Bremerella sp. P1: one gene and its partner. Each later gene encodes a partner of the first gene's protein in a complex. Links are inferred from orthologs where the notes say so. Each region holds a gene or a part of one and is shown in the gene's direction. Other genes may lie near its edges.

Evidence for each region. Proteins that work in one complex are often made in the same cells at the same time.
Region 2: the proteins of PSR63_RS00550 (region 1) and fliM are in contact, whole or in part, in a crystal structure (PDB 1F4V), measured with the Escherichia coli proteins. The link is inferred for Bremerella sp. P1 from one-to-one orthologs.

Annotation. Positions count from the first base shown.
Region 1 is NZ_CP118164.1:126,726-130,009, forward strand. Bases 205-2,889 are described here. They hold PSR63_RS00550 (response regulator), read left to right. Parts: upstream 205-1,208; coding sequence 1,209-1,571; downstream 1,572-2,889. Other genes in these bases: PSR63_RS00545 (chemotaxis protein CheW), read right to left, coding at 205-686; PSR63_RS00555 (hypothetical protein), read right to left, coding at 1,670-2,809. In the rest of the region: PSR63_RS00540 (methyl-accepting chemotaxis protein), read right to left, coding at 1-13; more of PSR63_RS00545, read right to left, coding at 162-204; PSR63_RS00560 (tetratricopeptide repeat protein), read left to right, coding at 2,930-3,284. UniProt on the Escherichia coli protein: Involved in the transmission of sensory signals from the chemoreceptors to the flagellar motors.
Region 2 is NZ_CP118164.1:4,303,958-4,307,522, reverse strand. Bases 403-3,368 are described here. They hold fliM (flagellar motor switch protein FliM), read left to right. Parts: upstream 403-1,352; coding sequence 1,353-2,384; downstream 2,385-3,368. Other genes in these bases: PSR63_RS18095 (GAP1-N2 domain-containing protein), read right to left, coding at 2,387-3,368; PSR63_RS18105 (glutamate-5-semialdehyde dehydrogenase), read left to right, coding at 403-1,312. Outside these bases: more of PSR63_RS18105, read left to right, coding at 38-402; more of PSR63_RS18095, read right to left, coding at 3,369-3,565. UniProt on the Escherichia coli protein: FliM is one of three proteins (FliG, FliN, FliM) that forms the rotor-mounted switch complex (C ring), located at the base of the basal body.

The DNA of each region.
Region 1 (3,284 bases):
TATTTGCGGTCATGGTTTTATAACTCGGTGATTTAATAGTCATGTAAGTGAACTGCCCCCTCCGGTGAACTTCGCGCGCTCCTGCTAGTTTGGCGATCCGCTTCGCTCGGGAAGCCGGATTGACCTGTTAACATGGTTCCGAGACGCTGCTCGGAGGCGGCTTAGCCGATGCGAGCTTCGATTTGCTCGACTTCGGCTTTGCCCAGGATCTTGTCGATATCCAGCAAGATCAAAAGCCGCTTGTCGAGTTTCACCAAACCCGTGAGATATTCACGACCCAGACCAGCAACGGTCGGAGGCGGAGAGGAAATCTGATCCTTCGAGATTCGCAGGACCTCGCTGACGGCGTCGACAATGATGCCGACCGTCTTGCCACCGACGTTCATGACCATGATGCGGGTCTCGTCAGTGGACTCTTGTTCTTGAAGCCCGAATCGCAGTCGCAAATCCACAATCGGAATCACGGTATTGCGGAGATTGATCAGGCCCTTGATATAGTCAGGCGTCTGAGGCACACGGGTGATCTCACCCATCAGGATGATTTCCTGAACACGGGTGATCTCGATTCCATATTCCTCCTTGGCCAATTGAAAACTGACCAGTTGCATGGAATTGAGCCCTTCGCGACGCTGAGACTCGTGGCTCGAACGCTCTTCCGTCTTTAGATCTTCAGTTGTTACGGACAAAACTCTGTCTCCCGATCAGTGCTGGAACGAATTATCGATCCGCTGCCCCGAGATCCTCGGGCGGGACGGCCATGTCCGCGACTTGTTCTCCTTTACATTCGGATAAACGCCGTGAGTCAGGTGCATCCAGCCCACGCATGCCTGTGGCGTTCTCGTATAAAGGTCGGTTAGTAAAAACGAAAAAGTTTGGTCAGGTCGCAAATTTTCTCCCCCTGTTTGAGTCTTCCCCTCTGACCTAGCCGAAACAAACGGAACAACCCCACCAATATTGGGTAGTGAAGCGCAAAGCGCAGCGGCCCGCTTCAGTTGTCGTTGGAAATTCCGACCAGAATCGAAGCGAATATCACGGATGCCGGCCCAACTGCGGTTGAGCGCGAAAAGGTGAATTTTCTCACTTGGTATTTGACCGTCTGAGAGCGCGACCTATCGTTCGGTAGAAATTTTTAATTTCCCCAAAGGACCATTCTCCACCGGCCGACTCAGGCTGAGCGGGCAGGGCAAATCACAGGAGCATTACAGAACATGTCTACACGCGTACTCGTAGCCGACGACTCCAGCACCATGCGAAAGATCATTCTCCGTTCCCTTCAAGCGGTCGGTGTTCCGAACGCAGTTGAAGCTGCCGACGGGGAAGAAGCTGTCAAGATGTTCAAGCCAGGCGAGTTCGATCTCGTGCTGACCGATTGGAACATGCCAGGCAAGAGCGGCCTGGAAGTGATTCAAGAAATTCGCAAGGTCGACGCAGACGTGAAGATCATGATGGTCACGACCGAAGCCGAAAAGTCGCGCGTCATGGAAGCCATCCAGGCCGGTGTTTCCGACTACCTGGTCAAGCCATTCACCGCCGACACGCTTCGCGAAAAGCTGGAAAAGCACGGCTGCTAATTTCCGCCACTCGCACAACAACCCAACAAAACAATGAGACGACAAAGCCCAAGCAGGGCGATGTCGTCTTTTTTTATTGCCGCGATGAACTGATCGCCTTACGGCTTCTTCGTGACTAGGATCTTCTTTTCCTGAATCTCGTAAGTGAAGTCGGTATCCTTGAAGACCGCATCCAGCAGGCCAGTCACGTCGACGGTCTTCACGCTGAAGGAAATCCGTTGCATCAGTGCTTCTTCCATTCCATCTGGCACTTCAAAATCCATACCCAGCTGTTGCTCAAGCGCCTTGAGCACCGGCCCCAGGGGAAGCTGTTCGACGTTGAGCGTGTAGCGCTTCTCGCCAGGCATCACGACCGTATTGCGTGCCGTTCCACCACGCAACAGTTTCGCAACTTGCTCTTGTACTTGTTGCGGCCCAGTAACCGCTAGTTTCCGCTTGCCGTCGGACTGAACTTTAGCATCGGGAAACAGTTCCTGAATCTTCGCAATCGCTTCGTCGTGATTGCCTGCGTAGGGATAGACGCGTGTGAGAGAGAGTTCATCCGGAATAGCAACCAGTTGAAGCTCAACGCCATCGTCGGTCTTGTTGAACCGATACGACGCGTGATAGCCAGCCAACACCAGCGAAAGGTACTCGGTCGACTTCATTGGCGGAAAGTCCACCGCCGGCCATAGATCGTGTTTGATCACCACATCCAGATTGTTCCATCGCATGCCATGACTGGTGGCGACTTCCGTCAGAATCTCTTCCGGGGTCGATAGCTTCGGCCAGCCATACTTTTTTCGATCGAGCAACTTAACCGCTTCCGGGTACCCACTCGACTTGGCAAATTGCGTTTGCAGTTCCGCGACGGTCGGTAAACGACTAGCCGTATCTTGCGGCCCCAGATAGATCACGTCCCCGACACGTGCCATGCCGATGCCAAGTTGAGCGGCGATTCGCTGGAGCCCCAGTTCCAACCGCTCGTTCGTGAATTTCATTTTCATCGTCTGATCGGGATCGACCCGTCGGTCCAAAAAGATGGCCACTCGTTGCGTCTGCGCAAGCCGCATCAGCCCGTCGCGCAGGGGAACTTCCTCCCACGTTAAGTCGAAAGACGATTGAAGCTGCTTCTCTAGATCTGCCTCGGTCCGCCAGTCGATGTTCTCTTGTGCTTGAGCCTGGCTTCCTAATAGCAAAATCTGGGCTGTCAATACTCCGATGAGAAGCTGGGTAAGATTGCGCAAGTACGATCGCATCGATTATTTGCTCCGGGGTTACCGCGTGATTACACTCGGACTTTGTTCAATGGATTGACCATAATGGATTTTCGTTCTCAGGACGAGAGAAATGCACTTTGATTGCCGTAAGGCCAACTTGTGAACGACTCCCCCGAGCGTCATCCCGTACTGCTTTCTATCTTCCAGAAATATCTTTCGGAAGAGAATACTGCCGCGTTTATTCATCGCGTTGCAGCGGTTTATACATGTGGAACATTGGAGCGTCTTTCCCAGCACGGTACGGCTGAAGTTCGCCGTGCTGCGGTAATGGCTCTTTGTTTTGTCAGTGACTATTCGTCGAATCACACCGTTGGCATGGCACTCAACGATGCCGACCGAGGCGTTCGCCTGATTGCCGAGAACGGCATTCGCTCTCTCTGGATTCGTGCAGGCACGCAAAGCCAGCGTCATCGTTTGCGCAAAGTCATGACGCAAATCCAAGGGAACTCCTTAG
Region 2 (3,565 bases), 4.2 Mb from region 1 along the record:
TCCGAAATTGGACGAATTGTTTCTCAAGGTTTGAATAATGGCGATTGCTGACGATCTCGACTTAGCCACCTATTGCAAAGAAACGGCTGAAAAAGCCCAGGCCGCGTCGCGTATCCTGGGAACCGTATCGGGTCAGACGAAGAATGACTGGCTGCGTGCTTCCGCGGCTGCTCTGCGTAGCAGTTTCGAGAGCATTGCCGAGGCCAACGAAAAAGACATTGCGAACGCACCGCAGTACGGCCTGACCGACGCCCAGATCGATCGTCTCCGCCTGACCAAAGATCGGGTTGAAGGGATTGCCGCGGCCCTGGAAGAGATCGCCATGTTCCCCGATCCAATCGGGGCGACCATCGAGTCTTCCGTTCGCCCCAACGGTTTGGCGATTCAAAAGATTCGCGTACCTCTGGGAGTCGTCTTCTTCATCTACGAATCACGACCGAACGTCACCGCCGATGCCGCCGCCATTTGCGTGAAGAGCGGCAACGCCGTGATCCTGCGTGGTGGCAAGGAAGCGATGCATTCCTCGCAGGCCATCGTCAGCATCCTGCAACAGCAAGCGGCTGAGTTCGGCATTCCGGCCGACGCGTTGCAATTGGTTTCGACCACCGACCGCGCTGCGGTTGGCCATTTCCTGAAACTGAACGAATACATCGATGTTGCCATTCCCCGCGGAGGCGAAGGCCTTATTCGCCGCGTTAGCGAGGAAGCCACCATGCCAGTCATCAAGCACTTTGCCGGTAACTGTCATGTGTACATCGATCAAGCCGCCAACTTGGACATGGCCGTCCAGATCACGGTGAACAGCAAGTGTCATCGCTATGGTGTCTGCAACGCGGCGGAATCATTGGTTGTGCACAAGGCAGTCGCCGAGAAGTTCTTACCGCAAATCGCAGAAGCATTCTCGGCCGAAGGGGTTGAGATGCGGGGGGATTCGGTAACTTGCTCCATCGTACCGACCGCCAAAGAGGCGACCGAAGAAGACTTCGGTGCCGAGTACCTCGGCCCAGTCATTTCGGTGAAGGTCGTCGATAACATCGACGAAGCGATTGCCCACATCAACAAGTACAGCTCGAAACACACCGAATCAATCGTCACCGAGAACCTGGCTGCCAGCCGAAAGTTCTCGGCCCAGATCGACAGCTCGGCTGTGATGGTCAACGCGAGCACTCGCTTCAACGACGGCGGCGAATTCGGACTGGGAGCCGAGATCGGCATCAGCACTGATAAGTTCCACGCCCGTGGCCCTTGTGGGATCGAGGCGCTCACCAGCTACAAATACATCGTCATGGGAGAAGGTCACGTTCGGAAGTAATCGAACGTTGACTCCTTTTCGTGAATCAAGGGAGTGATTCATGTCAGACAACGTACTGAGTCAGGCAGAAGTCGAAAGCCTTCTCAACGCGATGGAAACCACCGCGGAGCCGGCTAAAGGTCCCGCCGCGCCCGTCGCGGATGCTGGGCCGCCATCGCGCACGATGCGTGGCAAGGACAAAGTCACGCCGTACGACTTCAAACGCCCCGAACGTGTCGGTAAGGACCAGATGCGGGCCTTGCAGTCGATGCACGAAGGCTTCAGCCGAAACTTCGGTGCTGCTCTCTCCGCACTCTTGCGTTCGATCGTGGAAGTCAAGCTGACCAGTGTCGATCAGCTAACCTACAGCGAATTCGTTTTTAGTTTGGAAAACCCCAGTTGCTTCAACCTCTTGGTTGCCGAGCCGCTGGAAGGGAACCTGATCCTCGACATCAACCCATCCATTCTGTATCCGATCATCGATCGTTTGCTCGGGGGCGGTAAAGAAAGTACGCCTGCTTCGCGACGACCTCTTACCGAAATTGAACTTACCCTGGTCTCACGCATCTCGGACCTGTTTCTGATCGAGCTGAAGGATGCCTGGGACAACGTGCTTCCGTTGGACCTCCGCGTCGTTCGCGTCGAGAGCAATCCCCAGCTGGTTCAAATTGTGCCGCCGAATGAAGTCGTGGTGCTGGTCAGCTTCGAGCTGGCCATCGGCGATGTCCGCGGTATGATCAACTTGTGTATCCCGTTCAACTCCATTGAACGCATCAGCAATAAGCTGACAGCCAACACGTGGTTCGCCTACGGCAGCAGTGAGGCCACGCCAGAATCGAAGGCCGCCCTGGGCGTACACCTCGATAAGGCCCAAGTGGAACTCGACGTGATCCTGGCCGAAACCAAGATCTCGATGGAAGAACTGCTCGACCTGCGGGTCGGGGACGTGATAACGACCGAGAAAGACGCGCGTACGCCCTTGCGAGTCAATGTGAACGGAACCCCCACTTTTCAAGCATTCGCTGGGGCATTCAAAGGTCGGAAAGCGATTCAAATCGAACGTAGCTACGAACGCAAACCGCCTGGCACGTAGTCCTAGGGACTCACTCGCAAGATCAGGCTCAGGATCTCGACCGCGGTCGCCCCTTTCGATCCTGGCTCGCAATTCTTTTCTTTCGCCAGACTCAGGAAGTGGCGAGCGCACTCCTGACGCAGTGCCTGGAGCTGTTGATCAGGCTGAGCGCACCACGTTGCATTGAGCCGCTCGAGCGCGGTCACATCGCCATCCAAAGCACGCTCGACCAGTTCGAACAGCTCGGCCCGATCGGTGTTCTCTTCCGGGACTACCAGTGGCGTGGAAGCGGCTGGGGCAGTAGCCGCCTCCTTGTTCCGTTTTTTGCCGGACATCGCCACTCGTAATCGGTTACCCACGGCGGAAAGATCTTCCAACCGCGTTGTCAGGGGAACTTCGCTGATCATTCGAGCCGCTTCGTCAGGCTCGCGATGGCAGAGCGCTACTTGAAGCCATGTGGCCCAAGGATGACGCGACGCCTCTGGCGTTCGAGCCGGTGAATCAAAGTGAAATACATGGAAGCCTTCCTGACGGGCAGCTTTCTTTTGCTCTTGTACATCATTGGCCAGGCCAACCAAGCGGAAGTCTCGGCGTTGTGAATAGCGTAGCCGTGTCGAGAACGTAAAGTGGGGTCGAATGGAGACCGGCAGCAGGTTGAAAAAGACGCTCAAGAAGCGATCGTTATAGCCTCCAGTAAAGAGCAGCTTCTTCGACGTCATCGCATAGTGCGTCCAAGCCACCAGCGATTGTTGCTGGACGGGCGAATCGAAGAATCGAATCAACCCCGCATCGACAGGACCTCCTGACGGCAACATCTTCATCGTAGGAAGATCGGTAGGAAGCGTCGCGCCCGGTCGCAAATCGTGAATCGACAGTGCCGCCGACAGGACGCGAAATGGATCGTTATTGAACCTCTTGAACGAAGCAGCGTCGAGCACAAAGCAGTGCGTATAAACTTGTCGGCCACCTCTTCCGCTGTACTCAGCCGCGCCGAGCACCGTCCTCGATACGCAGAACTTGTGATCCCCCAGCGGATGAAAATTGAGACTTACGTCCGTCGGATCGTCCACGATCATCGAATCGTGTGCCGGTCCCCACACCGCCAGCTGACGGGCATCGTCGCTACTGATACCGGGGCTCCACGCGACCAATTGATAGCCATCTTTGGACGACGTACGTGCCGACGTAAAGATGGCCTGTTC